Regions from separate parts of the Gracilibacillus marinus genome, predicted to be linked through region 1. Evidence: riboswitches for the same ligand, from Rfam matches in the RefSeq annotation. Region 1 holds a riboswitch; each other region holds the start of a gene.
What was found. Region 1 has a riboswitch for cyclic di-GMP ahead of ACFOZ1_RS11075 (anti-repressor SinI family protein). Riboswitches for the same ligand answer to the same signal wherever they lie in the genome.
Positions count from the first base shown of each region.

Region 2: another riboswitch for cyclic di-GMP. It lies ahead of ACFOZ1_RS00505 (prepilin-type N-terminal cleavage/methylation domain-containing protein); the one in region 1 lies ahead of ACFOZ1_RS11075 (anti-repressor SinI family protein).
Region 3: another riboswitch for cyclic di-GMP. It lies ahead of ACFOZ1_RS15405 (STAS domain-containing protein); the one in region 1 lies ahead of ACFOZ1_RS11075 (anti-repressor SinI family protein).

Region 1 covers NZ_JBHSDV010000003.1:163,925-172,479, forward strand. The annotation lists gene hemC (hydroxymethylbilane synthase) at 1-237, shown strand, start outside; gene ACFOZ1_RS11045 (uroporphyrinogen-III synthase) at 234-1,001, shown strand; gene hemB (porphobilinogen synthase) at 1,003-1,974, shown strand; gene hemL (glutamate-1-semialdehyde 2,1-aminomutase) at 1,993-3,285, shown strand; gene ACFOZ1_RS11060 (LysM peptidoglycan-binding domain-containing protein) at 3,446-4,357, shown strand; gene ACFOZ1_RS11065 (hypothetical protein) at 4,439-5,428, shown strand; gene ACFOZ1_RS11070 (hypothetical protein) at 5,425-5,613, opposite strand; cyclic di-GMP riboswitch class I at 5,939-6,021, shown strand; gene ACFOZ1_RS11075 (anti-repressor SinI family protein) at 6,053-6,187, shown strand; gene ACFOZ1_RS11080 (NAD(P)/FAD-dependent oxidoreductase) at 6,419-7,627, shown strand; gene ACFOZ1_RS11085 (ABC transporter ATP-binding protein) at 8,447-8,555, shown strand, end outside.
Region 2 covers NZ_JBHSDV010000001.1:84,610-93,164, reverse strand. The annotation lists gene ACFOZ1_RS00520 (GspE/PulE family protein) at 1-725, shown strand, start outside; gene ACFOZ1_RS00515 (type IV pilus twitching motility protein PilT) at 741-1,775, shown strand; gene ACFOZ1_RS00510 (type II secretion system F family protein) at 1,795-2,997, shown strand; cyclic di-GMP riboswitch class II at 3,101-3,184, shown strand; gene ACFOZ1_RS00505 (prepilin-type N-terminal cleavage/methylation domain-containing protein) at 3,245-3,580, shown strand; gene ACFOZ1_RS00500 (prepilin peptidase) at 3,893-4,648, shown strand; gene pilM (type IV pilus biogenesis protein PilM) at 4,660-5,574, shown strand; gene ACFOZ1_RS00490 (PilN domain-containing protein) at 5,591-6,127, shown strand; gene pilO (type 4a pilus biogenesis protein PilO) at 6,124-6,699, shown strand; gene pfkB (1-phosphofructokinase) at 6,741-7,658, opposite strand; gene ACFOZ1_RS00475 (DeoR/GlpR family DNA-binding transcription regulator) at 7,655-8,410, opposite strand.
Region 3 covers NZ_JBHSDV010000006.1:115,611-124,165, forward strand. The annotation lists gene ACFOZ1_RS15395 (M24 family metallopeptidase) at 1-858, opposite strand, end outside; gene ACFOZ1_RS15400 (sodium:solute symporter family protein) at 872-2,269, opposite strand; cyclic di-GMP riboswitch class I at 2,948-3,032, shown strand; gene ACFOZ1_RS15405 (STAS domain-containing protein) at 3,160-3,471, shown strand; gene ACFOZ1_RS15410 (PP2C family protein-serine/threonine phosphatase) at 3,485-4,291, shown strand; gene ACFOZ1_RS15415 (flagellar assembly protein A) at 4,310-6,367, shown strand; gene ACFOZ1_RS15420 (STAS domain-containing protein) at 6,383-6,703, shown strand; gene ACFOZ1_RS15425 (ATP-binding protein) at 6,780-8,021, shown strand; gene guaD (guanine deaminase) at 8,088-8,555, opposite strand, start outside.

The DNA.
Region 1 (8,555 bases):
TTTCTACATTTATTAAATGGTGGATGTCAAGTTCCTATTGGTGGCTATGCATACTTGGATGGAGAGACTGTTGTGTTAACAGCACTTGTAGCTAGTGGGGACGGAAAGACTGTGTTAAAAGAGGTAGTAAAAGGAACAGATCCAGTCTCTGTTGGTAAAGAAGCTGCAGATAGATTAATTTCACTTGGAGCGATGAAACTAGTGAATGAAGCAAAAGAAGCGAATGGGGAACAATGAGCCATTCGCTTGCTGAAAAAAGGATTTTAATTACTAGAGAGAAAGCTCAAGCGAGGAAATTAATTCAATTAGTTCGTGATACAGGTGCAATCCCATGTGTCGCACCAATGATCCGTTTTGAACCGATTCCATTAACAACTACGAAAAAAGAATATATGGAATTGAGTAAGCAGCAATGGCTTTTCTTCACTAGTGCAAATACAGTACGCTTTTTTAATCAGGATATTAAGAAGTTGGGAATAGAAGTACCCCATTTGATTGCTTCTGTAGGTGAAAAAACAACGAAAGCACTTCTCAATTTAGGATACAAAGTCGATTTTCAACCATCTATTTTTCAAGGATCTGTCATGGTTGAAGAATTTGTACAGAGATATGGAACATCAATAAATGTAACGATTGTTAGTGGGGAAAGTGCACGTGAAGAAATCCCTTCATTGCTAACAAAATACAGTGTACCATTTACCCAATTGAAAATTTATCGTACGATTGAAAATAAAGAGAGTGAACGGCTACTTAATAGCCATTTAAAGACTGGTATAGATATTTGTTTTTTTACAAGTCCATCTACTGTCCATGCATGTGTTCAATTAGCTAAGAATATGTATTTAAACAAGTTGAAAGAAACATGCTTATGTATAGCAATAGGTGAAACTACAGCAACTAGTTTATTGGAATGTGGTTTTAAAAAAGTTACATATCCGAAAAAATATACAATGGAAGAAATGGTGGAGTGTGCAAAAAAGTATGTAGAGGAAGGTGTGTAGAATGACAACATTTAAACGTCATCGAAGATTAAGAAATTCTGCTACAATGCGAAATTTGATTAGAGAAACAGAACTGAAAGTGAATGATCTAGTTTACCCATTGTTTATTGTAGAAGGAGAAAATATTAGAAATGAAGTAAAATCAATGCCAGGTGTATTTCAGATTTCTTTAGATTATTTAAATCAAGAAATTGAGGAATTACTTCAATTAGGTATCCCATCCGTATTACTTTTCGGGATTCCAAAAGAAAAAGATGAAGTAGGTTCAGGTGCATATGATGAAAATGGAATTGTACAACAAGCCATTCGACAAATAAAAAGTCAAACAAATGATTTATTAGTTATTGCAGATACTTGTTTATGTGAGTATACGTCACATGGTCACTGTGGTGTCATTAAAGATAATGACGTTGATAATGATCAATCATTACCATTACATGTGAAGACAGCAGTCACGCAAGCGCAGGCCGGTGCGGATATTATTGCACCATCTAACATGATGGATGGCTTTGTCAAAGAGATACGCGAAGGATTAGATGAAGCTGGTTTTACTCGTATTCCAGTAATGTCCTATGCTGTTAAATATGCGTCTAGCTTCTATGGACCATTCCGTGATGCAGCAGATAGTACACCTCAATTTGGCGATCGTAAGACTTATCAAATGGATCCTGCAAATAGATTAGAAGCATTACGTGAAGCAAAATCTGATATCGAAGAAGGTGCGGACTTTTTAATTGTAAAACCAGCATTATCCTATATGGACATCATTCGTGAGGTGAAGAATCAGCATCCTGTCCCTGTTGTTGCTTATAATGTAAGTGGAGAATATTCCATGGTCAAAGCAGCTAGTTTAAATGGGTGGATTGATGAAAAAGCAGTAGTATTAGAGAAACTAACTAGCATGAAACGCGCAGGTGCAGATATTATTATCACTTATTTTGCTAAAGATGTTGCAAGATGGTTACAACAATAATGATCGGGAGGAATGAATGTGGTGTCATATCAGAAATCAATCGATGCATATAAAGAGTCTGTACAACTTCTTCCAGGGGGAGTGAATTCTCCTGTTCGTGCATTCAAGTCTGTTGGAATGAACCCAATTTTTATGGAACACGGAAAGGGATCAAAAATATATGATATTGATGGAAATGAATATATTGATTATGTTTTAAGTTGGGGTCCACTTATTTTAGGACATGCGAATGATCATGTTGTGTCAAAATTAAAAGAAGTAGTTGAAAAAGGAACAAGTTTTGGTGCACCAACACTTCTTGAATCAGAGTTAGCGCAACTTGTTATTGATCGCGTTCCTTCAATTGAAATGGTTCGCATGGTGAATTCAGGTACAGAAGCGACGATGAGTGCATTACGACTTGCGAGAGGGTATACTGGACGTAATAAAATTTTAAAATTTGAAGGAAATTATCATGGACATGGAGATTCTTTGTTAATAAAAGCAGGTTCAGGTGTCGCAACACTCGGATTACCTGATAGCCCTGGAGTGCCTGAAAGTGTTGCGAAACATACGATTACTGTACCGTACAATGATATAGATAGTGTGAAGTATGCGTTTGAACAATATGGTTCGGATATTGCTGCAATTATTGTAGAGCCTGTATCAGGAAATATGGGAGTTGTACCACCGCAGAGTGATTTCTTACAATCTTTAAGAACAATTACGACAGAATATGGTAGTCTACTCATTTTTGATGAAGTAATGACTGGTTTTCGTGTCGGTTACAATTGTGCACAAGGACATTTCGGTGTGATTCCAGATTTAACTTGTTTAGGTAAAGTGATCGGTGGTGGACTTCCGGTAGGGGCATATGGTGGAAAACGCGAAATTATGGAAAGAATTGCACCAGTTGGGGATATCTATCAAGCTGGTACATTATCAGGAAATCCTCTTGCAATGACTGCAGGTTTAGAAACATTGAAACAAATGACGAAAGAAGCATACGAAAAAATCAATGAAAAAGTGGATCGTTTAGTGGCAGGCTATCGCAATGCGGCTGATTTATATCAAATTCCATTACATATTAATCGTGCTGGTTCCATGGTTGGTGTATTTTTCACGAATGAGCCTGTAAACAATTATGAAACATCTCAAGCATCTGATACAGAAATGTTTGCACAGTACTATCGTTTGATGGCAGAACAAGGTGTTTTCTTACCACCATCTCAATTCGAAGGATTATTCTTATCTACTGCACATAGTGATGAGGATATTGACAAAACAATTGATGCAGTAAATAAGGCATTTGAGACAATAGCTAAGAAATAATTAATCATCGATTTGTATCTACTTTATAGGTACAGGTCGATTTTTTTATTTATTCCTAATTGTTCTTCATTTCATAAAGGGGGCGCATATTTATATATACACATACATATATTTTTATGGAATGCTAGTTCGTTTGAACAGAATGAAAGGGGGAACTATGTTGCAAGAAGCTTATACATTTACGTTGAATGAAACAATAACATTTGAAGAAGCACATCCACTCAAAGAAATGTTAGGGATTGGACTAGAACCTGTCTTATCCGTGCAAGAGCTGAGTGATACAGTATCTATACGGGGAGTAATGGAGTTAAAAGGTGAGTATGTAAGAAATGATGTGGCAAGTGAAATCGATCTTCCGGATGGTGCGAGAGTGGAACATGTGGAGAGCTTATCCGAAGAAGTGTGTGAATTCTTTCATAAATTTCTAATGGATATTACGATTCCATTAGAAAGAGTGGATGTAACAGAAAATATCTCCATTGATGTGGATCATTTTGATTATACAATTTTGTCCCCACAGGCATTATGTTTAGAAGCAGTGGTTTCTATTCATGGCTTAAAACAAGAAGATATAGTTATAGAACAAGAACAACAAAATGAGCTAACTCGATTTAATGATGTGATAGAAGAGCTAGAAGAATCAGACACTGAACAATTTGAAATCATTGTAGAGGATGATGAATTAAAAGAAAATGAAGAACAAGCCAATGATAATGTCGTTGTTTTAGAAAGAGATATAGAACGAGACCTGGCAGAGCACAAGGAGTTAGAAGAGAATATAGAGGAAATAATGGAAGAAGTAGAAGAACAGGAAGAAAAGAAAGAAGAAAGACTTCATGTCCAAGGTAGGACAGAAGTAGAAGAAGCCTCTTATTTGTTGAATATTTTTTCTGAAGAAGAAGAGACGTCTTATTCTCGTGTCAAATTGTATATTGTGCAACCTACTGATCAATTAGATGTGATCGCAGAGAAATATAATGTGACCCCGAGACAAATCATGCGTACAAATGCACTAGAAGATGAAGATATTTCACAAGGTCAAATTATATATATACCAATACACGACGAATGAATAAGCATATAAGACTTTACTAAGATCCCGTAATTTGGGATTTTTCTTTTTTTAATATGTAAGAAAAGGAGGTAATGCACTTTGCAATGGGAAAAGGTTTGGGAAGCCTATAATATAAACCCAATCCAAATAGATAAGATTACAGATCGCGTATATAAAATAACTACGAACACCACAATATATGGTTTGAAAATAAGTAAACTAACAATAGATCATATTGGTCACTGGCATGCTGTCTACAATTATATATGTACACATCAAATATATGGATTTGTTCCACTCATCTTAACGAAAGACAAAGAACCATATTATATCCTAAATCAAACTGTTTTATTTGTTCATCCTTGGGTTGAAAGTAATCGGACAGAACATATTATTGATGAGAGTGCTTCTTTTTTTCATGCGATTGGCAAATTGCACGGTAGTACGACTCAATATGTGGATAATAATGAGAATACATTTAATTACCAGTCATTTGATCGAAAACAAAAAAAAGAAGAACTATTGGAATACATTAAGTTCTTCGAAGCGAAACGTTTTATGTCACCATTTGAATTGCAAGCGTGTATGCATTATCGTGATATAGAATGGATCATAGAACAATTTGAAAAATGGAATGATGTATATAAGGGATTAAGTCAGGAAACAAGTCAACGAAAAATAGTACTGTGTCATAATAATCTTAATCCTTCACATTATGTAATGTTGGATGATCACTTATATTTTTTTAATTGGGAATATGCAAGAATAGCTACTCCGATTCATGATATTTGTTTTTATTTAAAGCATGCATTTCGTTATCATGATTGTGATATGAAAAAGATAGTGGAAGGATTAACAATATATCAACAATATATTCAGTTAGATGATAGAGAAAAATGTGAATTACAACTACAATTATTAAATATTGACTCCTACATTTATTTACTAGAGAATTATGTGCATCAATCAATGAGATTGGAAATACAAATGTCGAAAGGATTGGAGCAAGCATTTCGACAATTACTATTCGCAAATCAATTACAAACATATATGTTTCCAAGATTACAAGTGAATCAAGAAGAGGATTAGAACCATTCTAATTGAAATGCAATAAAGATACCAATAAGTATTCCTAATAAGATGACATCAAATGTTGTAGGAATGAATATCGTACGAAAACTTTGAAAAATAACAATTGGCATTGTGCAACGTTCACATACAACAATACAGTCTCGTGCCCATGGTGGTAAACGATAACGATAATATCGGCCCATATCATCACTCCTAATGAAAAATTCTCTTAATATGTAATATAGTGTATGCAAAAAGTAAAATAATGTTCATATTTATTTACATTTAGTAATTGCAAATGGTAAAATAGTCTTAAGTACAATACACCTAAGAATAAACTTGAAATTTTTTTGAAAATAAAAAGGATATGAACAATAGATGTCGAATATATATAAATGAGTAGAACATCTTGAATTGAAAGTATTGTATTCAAGAAACAAATGCTTTATATTGTCATCCGATTGTTACGTAGGTGTATTTACTAAACTTAAATGACGATTAAATATGCAGGAAAGCATATACGTACATTTCAGATAATGGCAAACCTATTGTGAGATAGGGACGCAAAGTTACAGATCCGTATATTTTTTACGGATGGCTGAGCTGCCTGAAATACAATTTGTATTTTAGGGGGAATAAGTGATGTCGCAAATGAATCAAGTCGATTACGAATGGGTGTATTTACTACTAGAAGCAAAGAATGCAGGAATAAGTGTGGAGCAAATTAGAGAGTTTATTGAAAAGAAAAAGCCCGCAACGAAAGAAATCCATGCTTAATCCACAAAACAAAAGCGGAAGAGACTGTTTATTAACGGAAACTTCCGCTTTTGTTTTGTAAAGCTTCAGTGCGCAGAAACTAGGTGACTTCACGAATTAACCATCCACAAGCTATCTTTCGCGAAAACGCTTATTTTTTGCTATACTAATTATAATGAGATACATATTGTATGTAGTTTCATCGAAAACTATCTAAGGTAGAAAATAAGTGTGACGAAAGGATGACAGTTTATGACAACACCACGTATTGTTGTATTAGGTGCAGGATATGCAGGTATGATGACAACGAAGCGATTAACTCAACAATTTGCACCAGAAGAAGCAGAGATTACACTAGTCAATAAACACAATTATCATTATCAAACAACATGGCTTCATGAAGTCGCTGCGGGCACGATTGATGTGAATAGATCTAGGATCATGATTACAGATGTGATTAATCCTAGAAGGGTCAATATTGTTCATGACTCGGTTGTAAAAATTCATCCAGATGATAAGCAAGTCGAATTATCTAATAGTATGTTGGAATATGATTATTTAGTAATTGGATTAGGATTTGAAAAAGCAACATTTGGTATTCAAGGGATGGAAGAACATGCATTTTCTATTCAGTCAGTGGACAAAAGTCGAATGATTCGTGACCATATTGAATATCAATTTTCACGTTATAAAACAGAAGAAAATCCATCCGATGATTTATTAACAATTATAGTAGGTGGTGCAGGATTTACTGGAATTGAATTTGTTGGTGAACTTGCAGAAAGAATACCGCAATTGTGTAAGAAATATGATATTCCTCGTAATCGAGTGAAAATAATAAATATTGAGGCTGCAGAGACTGTGTTGCCAGGATTTGATGAAGAATTAATCGCATATGCTGTACATTCCTTAACAGATCGTGGCATCGATATTCGTACGAAAACAATGATAAAAGAAGTGAAGAAAGATGCAGTAATCGTTGGGGAAGAAAAAGAAGAAATTAAAGCAGGAACAATTGTTTGGACAGGTGGTGTACAAGCCAATCGTATTGTTGGTGAATCAGGCTTTGAATTGACAAAAGGAAAAGTAAATGTGGATTCTACCCTTCGTGCACCTAATTATGACAATGTTTTTATACTAGGTGATTGTGCATGGGTAATGAACAAAGAAACTGGAAGACCATACCCTCCAACTGCTCAAATTGCGATACAAGAGGCAGATGTATGTGCACATAATATACGAACGCTTGTGTTTGGTGGAACATTAAGAGAATTTAAATTTGATAATAAAGGAACGGTTGCATCATTAGGTGGTTCAGAAGCAATGGGAACCATATTTGATGGCCACAAATTATACGGTTTACAAGCAAAAATGATGAAAAATGTCATTGATGATCGATACTTATTTATGCTAGGTGGACCAAGTCTTGTTTTAAAGAAAGGGAAATTCCGTCCATTTTAATGAGGAGGTAGCTAAAATGAAAAAAACATTCTGTTATTTACTTATCACTTTTTTTAGTACAATTGCATACGTATTTGTATCAAGAAAACTAGAAGATAAGAGAGATTTTCGCTAATTCAATATAACTATTGTTCTTCATACAAAACACGAATGATGCAATATGTATTGTTTCGCAAAAAAAGATGAAACGGTACTACTCTAATTAGTAATGAGTGTGTGTTATCCGGCTCTGGCTTGCCCACTCCCCTTTCCATGGGCTTTTTCCTTCAGCTCACTTTCTCAAGCGCAAACCGCTAAGAAAAGTGGATCTGAGAAGAAAAAGAATCTCATAGGAGTGGGAGTGTGCGCCTACGCTCAGTGAAGTTATGTAGCGTTTGCAAGTGCTTATATTTTTGATTGTTATAGCTATTGCTCATCATACTACATAATCAAAAGACAAAATCATTGGCGATATGAAATAAAGTCAACATTTTTATGATTACTTTAAGTGTAGAGTATCAAAAAGTGTAAGTGTCCGTTTCTACTCCTGTGGGATGTTTTTCTCCTAAAATCCACTTTTTTAGCGCCCTTTGCTAAAAAAGTTAGCTTAGGGGAAAACCCACGGAAAGGGAAACGGACAAGCCGGAGCGGTTGCATAGCACACACAAAAACTTCAGATAACCAAATCATTTTTTCTTCTAGCACATATATAATCCAAACGATTCGATAAATAGATTCGAATTGTTTGGATTTTTGTAATGAAAGAACTCTTTTGTCTAATTATCCTTTACATGTTTTATTTAAAATATTATATACTAAGATAGAGAAAGGAGTACTAATATGTTTACAATTCACAATCTACAGTATAAAGATATTGTATCAATTGAACAACTGGAAATAAAAGAAGGAAAAATTACTTGCTTATTTGGAGAAAGTGGTAGTGGTAAAT
Region 2 (8,555 bases), on a different contig from region 1:
GTCCTACAGGCTCCGGTAAATCGACCACATTATATGGTTCGATTAATGAGTTGAATACAGAAGACGTGAACATTATTACAATCGAAGACCCTGTCGAATATCAATTAGAAGGGATTAACCAAGTACAAGTAAATAGTACTGTTGGACTTACCTTTGCTGCAGGGTTACGCTCTATTTTGAGACAAGATCCTAACATCATTATGGTCGGAGAAATTCGAGATAGGGAAACAGCAGAAATCGCCATCCGTGCCTCCTTAACTGGTCACTTAGTATTTAGTACGCTACACACAAATAGCGCGATTGCTGCTATTCCAAGATTGTTTGACATGCAAGTCGAGCCATACTTAGTCGTTTCTGCATTATCTGCTATTATGGCACAACGTCTAGTAAAGAAAATATGTCCAGATTGTAAACAAGAACGCCCTGTCACCTCTTTAGAACAAGACATCTTATCACGACACGGGATTACTGTAGACCATCTTTATGAAGGTGTAGGCTGTAGTTCTTGCCGTCAAACCGGCTACAGAGGTCGAATCGCCATTCATGAGTTATTAATCGTTGATGATATGATTAAAAAAATGATGATGAATAATCAAGATATCTCTCTTATTCGCGATTATTTAAAAGAGAACAAGATGTGTTTCTTATTAGATGATGGCCTGCAAAAAGTAGCGAATGGTATCACAACAATTGAAGAAGTGTTGCGTGTTGCAACAGAAGAATAGGTAGGTTTGATTCAAATGATGCATATTGAACAATTACTCACACAAGCATTTGACCAAAAAGCGTCAGATATTCATTTAACAGTCGGTTCTGCTCCCATCTTCCGGATTGATGGGCAATTAAAGCCATTTGGTAGCACACTACTCATGCCAGAAGATACCGAAAGTATGGCAAAAGTAATTTTAAACGAGACAATGTGGACAAAGCTTCACAATGATAGAGAAGTAGATTTATCTTATAGTATCAAAGGTGTATCAAGATTTCGAATGAACATTTTTTTTCAAAGAAATTGTATTTCACTCGCTATAAGAACGATTCCGACATCGATTCCAACAATTGATCAACTGGACCTACCTGATGTTACGAAGACAATTGCCACATTACAACAAGGGTTAGTCTTAGTAACAGGCCCTACAGGTTCCGGTAAAAGTACAACACTTGCTGCGATGATTGACTATATGAACAAAACAATGAATCGTCACATTATTACGCTAGAAGATCCAATTGAATATTTACACCAACATAATCAATCTATTATAGATCAGAGAGAAGTAGGGTTCGACACAACTAATTTCCAAAATGGCTTAAGAGCATGTTTGCGACAAGACCCTGATGTGATATTAGTTGGAGAAATGCGTGACTTAGAAACCATCTCTACTGCAATCACAGCAGCAGAAACAGGACACCTTGTTTTGGGAACATTGCATACAACGAGTGCATCTACAACGATGAACCGTATTATCGATGTTTTCCCGTCACATCAAAAAGACCAAATTCGTGTGCAATTAGCAAGTGTATTAGAAGCAATTATCTCACAGCGACTGTTCCCACTTGCCAACCAACCAGGGAGAGTTGCTGCAACAGAAATATTACTGAATACACCTGCAGTCAAAAACTTAATTCGAAGTGAAAAAATGCACCAAATCCCTAACATTATGCAAACATCTCGAGAACAAGGTATGCACACAATGTCAATGGATATAAAGAATTTATTAAAAAAGGGCTATATCACAGATAAACACGCTGCTCCATATGTAATGGAGTCGCTCTAAATGAACGGTGGTGAACGAAATGAAGTATTTCACTTATCAAGCAAAAACAATGGAAGGTAAAGTGAAAAAAGGAAAAATCACTAGTGAGAATGAAGGAGATGCATTACGTCAGCTAAAAGCAACTGGATTAACTGTTTTTGCAATACGTGAGCTTAACCCATTCTTATACAAAGAAATATATATCGGTAATCCAATTAAAAACAAAGACTTTGTGATTTTTTTACGCCAATTCGCAACATTGATTGATGCTGGGATTACGCTTGTGGAATCTGTTGCTGTATTAGAAGAGCAGACAGAAAGTAAACCACTAAAAAAAGCACTGCAACAAATTAAAGCATCGTTAGAGGAAGGTGTTCCTTTGTCCGTTGCTTTAGAAGAATTCCCCAAACTTTTCCCTGAATTATTAGTAAGTATGGTTCACGCAGGAGAAGTAAGTGGTAATTTGGACGAAATTATTGATCGGATGGCAACATATTATGAGAAGCAATATATTTTGAAACAAAAAATCAAAACAGCCCTCACTTATCCGATTGTAATTGGAATTGTTGCTGTTGTGATTACTATTTTCTTACTAGCTGTTATTGTGCCAATATTTACAGATATGTTTCTCTCATTTGGACAAGACATCCCCGCATATACACAGATGGTGTTAAACATTAGTAGTTTTGTACAAACCTATTGGTGGGTACTTGTTCTTGCCGTTCTACTCCTAATTGTCATTTATAAAGTACTAGAAAGAAATGAAGAGACTGCTTACTACTTAGATGTCGCCAAATTAAAAATACCAATACTAGGTAAATTTATTCAGAAATCTCTATTAGCTAGAATGACACAAACATTAAGTTCACTTATTAATAGTTCTGTTCCCATTTTGCAAGCTGTTAGTATTACGGAACGTGTACTCTCAAACCGTGTTATCAAGCGAACATTGCATGAGAGTAAAGAAGCGTTAGAACGTGGGGAATCACTTGCTAAACCGATGAGTGAACACTGGGTATTCCCAAGACTTATCACACAGATGATTACAGTCGGAGAAAGAACAGGTGCTGTTGACGAAATGTTAAAGAAAGTGTCTCAATTTTATGAACAAGAATTAGAAGAAGCATCTGATAAATTAAAATCACTCATTGAACCAATCATGATAATATTCCTATCTTTTGTAGTTGGTGGGATTGTCTTATCTATCGTTATCCCTATGTTCAGCCTTTTTGAAAGTATATAATTTAAGAAAAATCAGTCAGTAAATATTTACTAGATTATGGTATAAAAATCACAAAAAATAATAGACACAATCGATTTTTATAGTATAATAGTAGTTAAGTAAATATGTGTATAGGAGCGATGAGAGTTTATCTGTATATGGGCACTTGGATAAACTAGAGCGAGTAGTGCAACCGACTGACAACATAGAATAACTTCTTTGCTGTGAGTCTTTTTTTATGAAAAAATAATAAAAAGGAGGAATAAAAATGACTCAAAAATTTAAGAAACTATTAAAGAACGAAAAAGGTTTTACACTAGTAGAATTACTAGCAGTTATCGTAATCTTAGGTATTATTTTGGCAATTGCGATCCCGGCGATTGGGAATATTATTGAAAATTCCAAAACAAGTGCTACTGAAGCAGAAAATGAGCTAATTCTTGATGCAGCTAGATTGGCGGATATTGATGAAGCTGTAGGTGATGATGATGAGATTACTGTTGGTGAATTAATAGATGGTGGGTATCTTACTGACAAAGAGTTAACATCAGAGGACAGTAGAAAAATAGTTAAAGATGAAAATGGTAACTTTACATTTGAATAAAAACTATTAAGTAGAATTTTAAGGATATATAGTTAATATTAACTACATCTACACTAGCAAGCCCATAACTAAATAAGAATAACAAGAATCCGAACAAACTAGATAAAGCGGAGGTAAAATACGTAGACTCCTGTGGGAACAGCACGAGCCGAAGATCCACTGTGTGAAGTGTTTTTCTTCACACAGTTAGCTGAGGCCGTGCCCACGGAAAGCGAAGTATTTTACCGAAGCGGTGTATATACTCAGACTATCATGTTCGGATTTTTTCTATCTAGTCACTAGCTTGCTTTAAACCATATATAGGAGATTAAAATGGAATTATATTATCAAATCATTTTCTTTATTTTCGGTAGTGTATTCGGTTCTTTTTTTAATGTTGTTGGGATTCGTGTGCCTGAAAGTAAGTTATTTGCATCGAATAGATCACAATGCCCCAAATGCGGAAAACAATTGCACTGGTACGAACTCGTTCCAATTGTTTCGTATGTCATACAACTAGGTCGTTGCAAAGGATGTCGCACGAAAATATCTCCCATTTACCCATCGATAGAACTATTTACAGCAATCCTATTTTCGCTTAGTTACACACACTTCGGATGGAGCATAGAACTAATTATTGCATTATTACTAGTGTCCCTTTCGTCGATTCTAATTGTGACAGACCTTCGTTATATGCTAATTCCAAATAAAATCCTACTATTCTTTTTGCCATTTTTTATTGTTTTACGAATCCTATCGCCACTTGATCCATGGTGGTCCTCCCTTATTGGTGCAATCATCGGCTTTGTGCTTATCTCACTGATTATTCTAGTAAGTAAAGGCGGAATGGGTGGAGGCGATTTGAAGTTATTCGTCTTAGTCGGTTTTATTGTAGGATATGAGCAGTTACTACTAGTATTTTTACTATCTACGTTACTTGGTACATTGTTCTCAGGCGTTTTATTACTAACGAAAAAGGTGAATAGAAAAAGCGCTATTCCATTCGGCCCATACATTTGTATCGCAACACTTATCACATATTTTTACGGTACGGATATCATTAACTGGTATATTACTTCATTTTTCTAAGGATGATTTCAATGAATTTTCTAAAAAAAGATCGCATTAATCTCGTTATCCATGAATCTACTATTAGGTATCTGATTCACTCTGGAACAACGATTGTTGACTATGGTGAGCTACCATTAGAACAAGGTATCATAGATGATGGTGTAATTGTTAAGCAAGATGCATTACAGAATCAGTTACTTACACTTGTTCAACAAAAAAAATGGAAAAACAAACATGTCGCGATATGTGTTCCAGATGCTTTTGTTACCATCCGTGAGGAAAAAATCCCTGCACAACTAAATCGTGAAGAAACAAAACAATATATTTTACTAGAAGCAAGAGATAACATTCGCTTACCTATCCAAAATCCATTAATTGATTTTGCAGATTTAGAAGAAGGGCCTGAGGATGGCTTTAGGAAAGTACTGTTATTTGCCTTTCCTAAAGACAAATTACAAAGCTATGTTGATGTATTTGAACATGTTCATTTAAAAGTAGCTATCGCTGATGTATCCTTCTTATCACATTATCGTGTATTCCATCAACTTCAATTAACAAAGGAACATCAACACCTTTTACTTATTCAATGGGGAATGCATCATTTAGTATTAACAGTATTCAATAAAGAGATACCAATATTTAACCGTCATATTCATATTGGCCATCAACGTCAAGCAATGGATTCAGATGCGTTATTACAAGAGTCGATTGAAGATCAATTATTAACCATCGACCGTTTTATTGATTTTTATCGCTACTCTATTATGAATGATACCGCACAAGTCACAGACGTACTTTTGGTCGGGGATCATCCAAAACGCCAAACATTGCAACAAATAATCCAAGAACGATTGAATATCCCGATACATCAATTATCCTTACCTAATGATTTAGCGTCCTATTATAGTGATGTATACGGCCTAACTCTTCGAAAAAAAATGTAATGAAGGGGACTACCTCATGATTGAGATTAATTTTACGGAGAAGAAAAAAACAGATGTCTCTATCTATCTCATTATTGCGATTGCACTCGTCGTTAGCCTTGGGATTGGTTTCTTCTTTTATGCCTACCAATCGATAATGGAATCAAAAAGTGAGACATTATTAGCAGAAAAAACAACAAATGATCGTACATTAGAAGATTTAAATCACTATCTTGTAACAGACCAACAAATAAAAACATTAGAAAAACAAATTGAGCAGTTACGAACCAATGTATTTCCTACTACTTTCATTTTACAGGATACAAAAGCAAGCTTGCCAAACGAAAATAGTACATTATTGTCTTTTAACTTTAAAAAGACGGAAGGCATTACAATGGAACTACAGCTAGAATCGTATCAACATATTGCGGAATTTAGCCGTGCACTGACAAATAAAGCATATATCGAACAATTGCAATTAGATGAAGTGATACGAAGTGGAGAGAACTATGTTGCAACCTTTTCATTTAAACTAGTAGAAGATTCTTTACCGGAAGAAGTTGATATGAAATGACGATTACATGGTCACATAAAAAAACATTTATCTTAGTTGTTAGTCTACTTCTTATTAGTGTTGTAGCTATTTCACTTTTTTATCAACAAATCTATCCTGAAAAGCAAAATCTCGATGAGTTGAAGCGTGAAGTCAAACAGCAACAAGCCATGATTGATGCCATTCACGCTCGAAAAGATGAGATCACTGAAGAAAGTGAAAAAGCGAGTATATTACAACACCAATTACCACTTGATAACGGAATTAGTGAATTACTTACACAATTACAAAAAGTAGAAGAAGTGACTGGAACGACGATTATTCAAGTACAAGAAGAAAAGCAAGATAGTGCAACAGAAACATCTGATGGCATTGAAGAGACAAAATATACGATGCAATTAGCTGCAGACGATTACACAATGATGCATGACTTCTTAACTAAACTATCGACAATGGAGAGAATTGTGGAAATAAGTAGTCTCACTTTCCAGCAACAAAATGATGAGGCTACACGTCCTGTCGAAATTGGCATTACAACATATCGTCAACCAAATATGAATATACATCTATTAAAAGAACCCACGGCAAATTAATTTTTTCGTGGGTTCTTACTCTTATATATAGAAGGATTACTTTATAATTCTGATACATGTACTTCTTGCAGCAATGACTCCACTTCTTCTTTTATACATAAAGTTTCTGAAAATGCTGTTGCACTACCACTTGCAATTGCATATGTGGCCGCATGCACACCATTATTTGTTTCATGCCATTTGTACAGAAATCCTGCAACAGCTGAATCCCCTGCACCTACAGAATGGACGACTTCTCCTTTTGGTGCGGTTAATTTATAGGACGCTTCCCCATTTACGTAAATAGCTCCATCCCCTGCCATCGAGATAAGCACATGTGCAATATGGTATTCTTCTTGCAAACGTTTAGCTAAACGAATAATATCCTTTTCGGTTTCAACCTTTTCCTGAAATAATTCAGCTAATTCATGATGATTTGGTTTCACAAAGAATGGTCCTGCTTTAATTGCCTCTGCTAATGCTAGTCCACTTGTATCTAGAAAAACTTTGACATTGTGTTCGTGTAACATTTTTACTAGTGTACGATACGTATCTGTTTGTAATGATTGTGGTAAACTACCTGCTAATACGACAATATCTCCATCTTGTAGTTTTTTTAGCATTTCTGTAAATTGCTCGTAGTGAGCATTTGTAATTGTAGGAGATTTCCCGTTTACTTCTGTTTCGATCTCGTTCGCTTTCCACTTCACATTAATTCGTGTATCTTCTTCTAATTCAATAAAGTGATGAGTAATTTTCTCCTCATTCAGAAAATCCGTCACGAACTTACCTGTAAATCCGCCCGCAAACCCTAATGCATCAGACGCGAGACCTAGGCGACGTAACACTCTTGATACATTAATTCCTTTACCGCCTGCTTCTTTATAATCGTATTTGCTTCTATTTACCTCACCTTGATGAAATTGATCTAATTGAACAACATAGTCCACCGCCGGATTGAATGTCACTGTATAAATCATTCTGTAACCACCTTTACTGTTGTTTTTTCGCGTAATTTATTTACTTGTTCCTCTGCTATTCCACTAGATGTAATGATTGCAGCTGCATCCAGTGATGCTACGTGTGCAAATGTCACTTCTCCTACTTTTGTATCATCGATTAACACATATGATGTTTGCGTTTGATTCATTGCTTGTTTTTTTACATTTGCCTCTTCTGGATCTGGAGTAGTAAATCCACGGGCAATACTTATTCCATTCATCCCAAGAAAACATTTATCAAATTGGTATTCTTTCAATGCATCCACAGCTTTTGTACCTACTAATGCTTGCGTACCTTGCTTTGCCTTCCCTGCTAGTACATATGTCTCCACACCATATTCCATCAATAACTGGACATGTGGAATCCCATTTGTTACGACAATGGTTGCTTTATCTTCTAAATATGGAATCATATGCATCGTTGTTGTACCTGCATCGAGAAAAATCGCGTCCCCATCATCGATTAAAGATGCTGCATATTTTGCAATTTGTTCTTTTTCTTTACTAAATTGGACTGCTTTTTCTAATAATGTAGGTTCTTCTTTCTTTTTCTTTAAGAGAGATGCCCCACCATGTACTCGTTTAATCATTTGTTTATTTTCTAATTCCGTCAAATCTCGCCTAATCGTTGATTCAGAGGCTTTTGTTATCTGACACAATTGTTGGACTGTAACCATTTCTCTTTCCTTCAATAATTGGATAATTAACTGTTGGCGCTCAAGTGTTAACATAGCTTCCCACCTTACATATGATCACTTGTACTCAATATATAACTAAACGCAATCAAAGTCAATCATTTTCAATCATAAACAATCAATAATGCCCATATCAATTCTAAGCCAATTCTGCTATGATAGTACTAAGAAAAGTTTGCTC
Region 3 (8,555 bases), on a different contig from region 1:
TTCTGTAATGACATTTCTAGCAGCTAAATCAAGTTCGCCAATTCGAGTTCCAGGCTTACTAATTTCAAGTGAGGCTAATTGTGCTTGAAGAACTGTCTCATACATTTTTCTTTGTTCATCACTTACAGATTGGAATGCAACAGTTCTCGTAATATCTGAACAATATCCATCTAACACGACACCTAAGTCAAAAAGAACCATATCTCCTTTTTGTAATGTTCGAGTTCCAGGATTGCCATGTGGATCTCCTGATTTTTCACCGAATAATACCATTGTGGAGAAGGACATTTCTCGAATACCTTTCTTCTTTAATTCGAACTCAATTGTCGCAAGTACTTCCATTTCTGTAATGCCTTCTTTTAATGCCTCTATCCCAACGCTAACTCCATAATCCGCCATTTCAGCAGCACGTTTGATAATTTCTAGTTCTTCATCTTCTTTTACTACGCGCATCTGGTTTAACTTATCTTCCAATGGAATAATAGTAGGTTGCTCAAAGTTGTTTAAAAATGCTTGTGCACGTTTATATGTTAAAAACTCTGTTTCGAACGTTACAGTAGCGTTAGATAACACCTTACTAGATGCTAATTTTTGGTTGATTTTTTCCCATGGATCCTCATGGTCTTGATAACCAATGATGTCATTTGACCATCCAGCATCTTTCAATTGATTGACTTCCATTTGTGGTAATACGAAAAATGGTTTTATTCCTTCACATATAAAAATTCCCATTAAACGTTCATGAGGATCTGTATAGAAATTAGATAGATAAAAAACATTTTCTGTTGAATTCACGAATGCGACTGCGATTTCTTCGTCTGATAACCAATTGGTTAAATTGTGTAAACGTTGATTCATGGTATAACACTCCTTATGATTGCACGTTTGAATGTTTTTGTGTTATTAATGAGACAATAATTAATACAATGATTGCAACAGGTACAGAGATAACAGAACTATTTATCTCAAATGGTGTTTGTAATACTAATTCCCACACTAATGTAGTGATTACTCCTGCAATCATCGAAGAAATTCCTCCAATTGCTGTCACGCGTTTCCAGAAGAATACAGCTAAAATTGCTGGTGTGATTCCTGCTCCATACACAGTATAGGAATACATTTGTACTTCCAATACTGTTGGGAAGAAACTAATCAATAGAAAAGAGATAACCCCAAGCACAACAATAAATACTTTGGTCATCAGTAATTGTTGTTTATCAGAGGGGTGTTTATTGATATATTTTCCATACACATCATACGTCATATTTGTTGCTGCTGACAATAAATATGAATTGCCTGTTGTGATGATAAATGCAGCAGCTGCAGCAAGTAAAATCCCACCAACTCCTAAAGGTAGTGCAGTAGTTGTTGCCATTAGTGCCATACCGGGATCGATATCAGGAAATAACGAACGTGATGTGAATGCAATAATCGAAATAGCTGGTGATATTAATAACATAACAATTAACCAACTAATTGCAGCTTTCTTTGATGAACGATCACTATTGGATGCTGCTAGACGTTGATACATATTTTGATCACTTAACAATAAGAATAAAGAAGGAATTAAATACCCCATTAATTGGATTGTTGTCAAACCACCTGTTGATGTAAGATGGGATTCAGGGACATTTGATACAATGGTATCCCAACCTCCTGCAACAGATATGATAATAGGTACTGTTATTAACAGACCACCGACCATTAAGAATCCGCTGATTGCATCTGTTTGAGATACAGATCTTAACCCACCAATCATCGCAAGGAATATAATGAGAATTGCTGCTATAATTGTTCCTAATTCAACACTCATCCCTGTTGTAATATTTAAAATAAATCCAAGTCCTGTCATTTGATAAGATACAATTCCAACATATGCTAAGATGACAATTACACTCGCGATATTTCTTGCTGTAGAACCATATTTTGCTTCAAGTATGCCTGAAATAGTATATTTTCCAAACGCTCTAATTTTAGGTGCAATAATATACAAGATAAAAATACCTATCACTGTAGGTATCATCAACAAAAGGGAAGGGATAATTCCGAAGCTATACGCTACAGAGGTTTCACCACCTGAGATACTCCCACTACCTGTCCATGTTGCAAGTAATGTACCCATTAATACTATAGGACCTAAACTTTTTCCTGCTAGTATAAAATCAGCACTATTCGATACTTTTTTTGACATGTATATACCTACACTTACCATAAGAATGGCATAAATCCCAATAAACCATAATAATTGAGGATTTGATTGTAATTCCATGTTTTCAGTCACTCCTGCTGTTTTATTGTATTGTTTATAATGACTAGAATAGATTACATACAGAAGAAATATGAAGATAAACAAACAAAATAATTATATCTTATTATAAAAAAGAATATGTTAGTGCTCGAACGCAAAATAAAAAACGATTGTGTATCGTTTTTTTTAGAAGTTGTTTGATTATATAAAGATGATTCATCTTATTCTATTAATAAAGAAAAATACTCAGTCAACAATATGCCATCTATTCTTGTCACATAAAAAAATGTTGTTGCTTTAAAAAAAGCCAACTATATTACTTTATCATGGATGTGATTACACACTCAACCGCCATTTGAATACATATATACGTTTATTCTCCCATATATGCGTCTCCATATACTTTTGTTTGTCATAACGGAATAATCCGACAATATGCAACAATATATGCGTGATTATGAGAGATTGGTTGAAAGATTTACTTGTAAGAAATCAATAGCTATGTGAAAAAAAGTATATTTAATCGAAATGTAAATTTTTTTAAGGTGTATTGACTAACTACAAGTAATCACTTACAATAACAGAAAATGAAACTTTTTTACTATATTCAAGTGAAATTTATCCATATAGTTATATCAAATGTGAAGCAGTAGAAAAATAGATGGATTAAAATAGTCGATTCATCACTTTATTGCTACTAATTGATAATGGCAAACTTATTGAAAGATAAGGACGCAAAGCCACGGGTCTAAAGTCGTATGACTATGATCGCCGGGTTACCAATGGTAGGAAAGGTAACGTTTTACATGATATACAGTTACAATCCACCTTAATTTGAGGTGGATTTTTTTAAAATATCATAACATGAATTTTAAGACAAAAGTCCTAATGAGAAGGAGTAAGCATATACGATGACAGAGAGTTTACATGTATCGCTTTCTGATTATGCACAAACAAGAAGAATTACGTTACAAGGAATATTAGATTACTCCACTATCAGTGAAATATCGCATGATGTGTATATAATTCCTGCAACGATAAAAGAGATCATTCTAGATATCGAGCAAGTTGACTTTATAGATTCCACAGGTGTCGGTTTGTTTATTCATCTGATTCATCAAGCAAATGAAAACGATAGTAAATTGACGATAGCTGGTGGGAAAGAAGTAGTAGTAGATACATTAGAAACATTAGGTGTGTATCAAATATTATCAGTCATGTGAAAGGATGATCTTTTTGTTTCACCAACACATACAATACAGTGAGAACAGAGAGCCTAATCAATTAAATAAAACATTAGCTCGAGAAATGAAACAAGCAAGAAATATTCAAATGAAATTATTAAATGCAACAAAGCCAATTATCAAATCAGGTGAAATTACGGGTGTTTCTATTCCAGCACGATTAGTCGGTGGTGATTATTTTGATTTTATTGAACTTCCGAATGGACATATTCGTATCGTAATAGGAGATGTAATGGGAAAAGGCATACCAGCTGCGATGTTAATGATTTTAACTAGAGGTGTGTTTAGAAGTAGTGTAGAACACTTTTTTTCGCCTAGTGAGACATTAAAAGCAATGAACGAATTTATGTTTCAAGACTTAAGAACTTTAGGGTCATTTGTTACATTATTATGTGCAGATTATGATCCAGTCAACCATACATTGACATATGCGAGTGCGGGTCACAATTTACCAATTGTAATTACAAAAAATAAAGTACGGAAAGATATTCCCTTTATTAACGGGATTATGATTGGTGGTCTTGCAACATCTACTTATAAACAGTTTACCATCGATTTATTAGATGAGGATATCGTCTTTTTTTATACAGATGGTATTACAGATACATTAAATGAGCATGGTGAGGCTTTTAAGATGGAGAGGTTAGTGGAGCTACTAGAGCGTAACTGTCAATTACAGTCAGACCAAATAGAAAAAGCCGTCTTAAAACGAATTGGAGAATTTACGAATGGGGAACTACAAAAAGATGATATTACATTAATAATTTTAAAGGTAAAGGAAGAACTAGATTGTGAGTAAGATAGGAGGTAGCTTGTTTTGAGACAACTAATCTCGAAGGGGAAATCTATTGAAGAAGCAGTGTCGCGCGGCTTAGAGTTGATGAACGCACAACAAAATGAAGTAAATGTAGAAGTATTACAATTCGAGAAAAGTGGCATTATTGGTATCGGAAAGAAAGAAGCGATAGTGAAATTATCCAAAAACGATGATGGAAAAGATAAGGTTGGACAAATAGATAGTTTAGAAGATTTAGTCGACAAAGCAATTGAAGAATCCAGAGAGGAAGAATATGCGGAAATCGAACAAATCAATCAGACGGAAGATGTCTGGAAACATACAGAGATTGGGACAGCTTGGATTAAAGATAACCAACTATTCGTAAAAAGCAAAGTAAATGCTTATCCTACAGCAACAATAAATGGAGATATTACCTTCTATCGCAATCATCAATTAATAAACAAAAAGAATATCGTCTTAAATGAGGAAGACACGTACAAATTAGAATTTGAAGAAATGATAGAAAAACCAATGAGTTGGAAAATAACAATCGCTAAAGACCAATTAGAAGCAGTTCTTGAATTACAGCCTGCGGAAACCATTCATCAAAAATTAAAAGATGTTCCACCAAATGACCATATTGAGATTTTTTTATATCAAGAGAAAATCGTATCAAACCATTTAACAAGAGAAATGATTATCGAAGAATTAGAGCAACAACATATTACAACAGGAATTAATGAAAAAGCAATCCAACATGCAATGGAAGCAAAAGAGTATGGACGATTTGTTGTAGCAATTGGAAAAGAACCGGAACATGGCATGGACGGGGAATTAGAAGTAAAAATAGAGATGGATAGTGACAAAGGATTAGTAGAAGATGAGCAAGGGAATGTGAATTTCAAAGAGGTAAATAATATACCGAATGTGGATATTGGGACAATTCTAGCAATCATTCATCCGCCGATTGAAGGAATTCCAGGAATAAGTGTACTCGGTGAGGCAATTCAAAATAAAAAAGGCAAGGCTTTACGCGTATTACCAGGCATTGGTGTAGATTTTATTGAAGATAAACTTATTGCAACAGAGTCAGGTAGACCAGTGATTGAAAAAAGAGGGAAAATTGTAAGGGCATCTATTTTGTCCAAATTAATCCATGAAGGCAATGTGAATCTTGCTAGTGGGAATATTAGGTTTAGTGGTGATGTAGAAATACGGGGAGAAGTGGAAGAGAATATGATAGTGGAAGCAGGTGGAGATTTATACTTATATCAATCTGTTGCCAATTCAGAAATCACTGCATATAAATCTATTATTGCAAAAGGGAATATTATTAATTCCAATATTATATCTGGTAAACAGAACTTAATCGTAATGGAATTGCATCAATTATTAACAACAATGGAAAAGCAATTGAGACAAATGATTGTCATTATTAAACAATTAACGAATGCAAAAGCATATAAAGTAAAAGAGTTGCATACAAAAGGATTACAACCATTAATTATCATTCTGTTAGAGAAGAAATTTCAACATTTTAAAGAAATTGCAGCGAAGTATGTGCGTATTGTGAATAAAGCGGACAAGTTCTTAGATGAACCAGAATGGGCCAAAATAGCAGAGGATATTAAGAATATTTTTTTAACATTATCGAATGAAACGATTACGTTACAAAGATTATATATATTACAAGATTTTATAGAAGAAATGACATCACAAGCACTTGAAGACGCAGAAGATATGACATCTGTCACGTTAACAAATGTAACAAACAGTAAAGTGTATTCAAGTGGTGACATTACGATTATTGGTAAAGGTTGTATTAATTCCAAGATACATGCTAGTGGAACATTACAGATTAATGGCACATTAAGAGGAAGAGAAGTATACGGGGGATTAGGCGTAGATGTGCATGAAGTAGGTACAATTGCTGGCACAAAAACCATTGTAGCTACATCACCAGGCCATTCCATCAAAATTGATAAGGCGTATGAAGGTACAATCATCCGTATAGGTGACAAGGTAAAACAAATCTTTGATGAAATGAATTATGTGACAGCAAAATTAGATGAAAATGAACAAATCACATTATTCTAGAAGGGGGCACGTACGATGCTAGAATATACCATACAGGAGAATGACCAAGCAATCAATGTATTATTACGTGGAGATTTAGATTTTGAGTCGACAGAAATAGTACAAGATGACTTAATCCATCAAATACCTTCACAAAGAACATGTGTGTTAGACTTTGAAGATGTCGCATTTGTTGATTCTACAGGTTTAGGATTACTTATTCAACTCGTAAAGAAGCTAAAAGAAAATGAGAGTTTTATTCAAATTATTCATGTGAATGAAGATATTTTGAATGTGTTTGAATTAGTACAAATTGAAGAAATTATTGGTGAATCCGTTATTATAAAAGAAATGTGATGAAGTGAAGCATGGAGAGAGCTCTTAAAAGTCATAAAGGAATGGAATGAAATGTAGCTATCAAGGAGTGTTGCTGATGAGTGTATGTAACGCATGTCCTTCGAATCCAAACTGTGAAAACTGTAAACAATTTATTGATGGTGGCACACTAAGAAAAAAAGTAAATCCACCTCGTGCGGTTATATTAGAAGATAAAGAGAATAAGAAAAATTACAATGGATTATTGTATGTGATTAGTAGAGTAGGAATGTTAATAAAAACGACTGCGCCAAGACAAAGTTACATTGTCGATATCAATGATGAGATCACTGCAAAAATCTCGCCAGTAATGAAAAAAGATTTAATAGACACAGATTTTAATTCTTTTGATATTGTGAAAGTTTCTAGAAAAACATCACAAGATGAACGTTTATCGAGAGATGAATATGAGTATCTCTTTTCAGATAAAAAGGATTTAATTGACCAATTGACAGAAGATTTGGATGAAAATATCAAAAATGTAGTAAGAGAGAAATTAAAAATAGATTTATTGAAGTCTGAATTGTTAGATCAATTGCAATTAAGTGCAACATACAAATATGAAAAGGGTAGATTAAAACAAGTAAGTGGCGATAAAGACTCTTTTATAAAAGAATCGGATATGTTGTTATGGATGAATGAAGCATTAAAACAAAATGCGCCAAGAAGAGAGACATTAATTGATCCAGAAAAAGAACGATATATCGACGTACATTCTGTGCCATTAGGTTATCAATCAGGTGGATTTGTGACACTGGATGTAACCAATATCGTACAAAAGGAAAAGCAGTTACTTGAAGAACAATGGCAAAGCTTTAGAGAAGTGACCCATGCATTATCTAAAGGAAAAGTACATCTAATTAAGTATGACGAAATAGTTGAAATCTTATCTAACTGCGAATTAATCAGCGAAATGGAAGTGTCTTCTTCGACACAATTAAAAGAAGTAAGAGAAATGATTAAGCAAGCATTAGTTGATGTGAATTTGCAATTAAAAAATCAATATCAGTTATTGTTATCTGTCCAAGAAGGATTGACGAATGCGTTAAAGCACGTGGGGATTGGGAAGATAAAAATATATATCCATGAGGTCAAAATCTTAATTATGATTGAAGATCATGGCAAAGGGATGTTGCTAAAAGACATACCAAAAGCAACTTTAATCAAGGGATATTCCACTTCAGCTACATTAGGTCAAGGGTTCCATTTGATGACATCTTATTGTTCACAACTGTTTTTAAAGACAGATACGAATGGCACAACATTGATACTCGAGTATTTAATTGGAGATAACAAGTAAGAAAAAAGACTAACGATGAAACATTTCCATCGTTAGTCTTTCATTATATTCATGAAAAATTGGAGATTATTTTACTTGTTCTCCTTGAACCCATACTTGTTTAATGTTTGCTGGTTTTACTAAATACATGATTTTTTGAAAAATGTCTTCAAGAGCTTCTTCTTGATTGAATACTGGTAGTTTGTTGTTGACTACATTTGTGTCTATCACTTGGATATCCCATGCATAGTTATTCTCTAATCTTCCAATTGGTAATTGTAGACTTTCTCCACCACCAGCTGTAGCGAGGTAGAATGCTTCATTTATAGTAATTCGAGATTCCTTCACTCCGCGCTTATCTTGTGAAATAGAAATATCGACCCCATCTTCTAACATACGTGAGGAGACAACTGCTTGTTTTGCATTATCATACAGACTAGGTGAAGCTCCTGCTGAAATGTCTGTACCTAGGCCGATATCGACCCCTTGTTCTAAGAAGCGTTTTGTTGGTAGCACTCCATTCGCAAAATAGGCATTAGATAATGGGCAATGTGC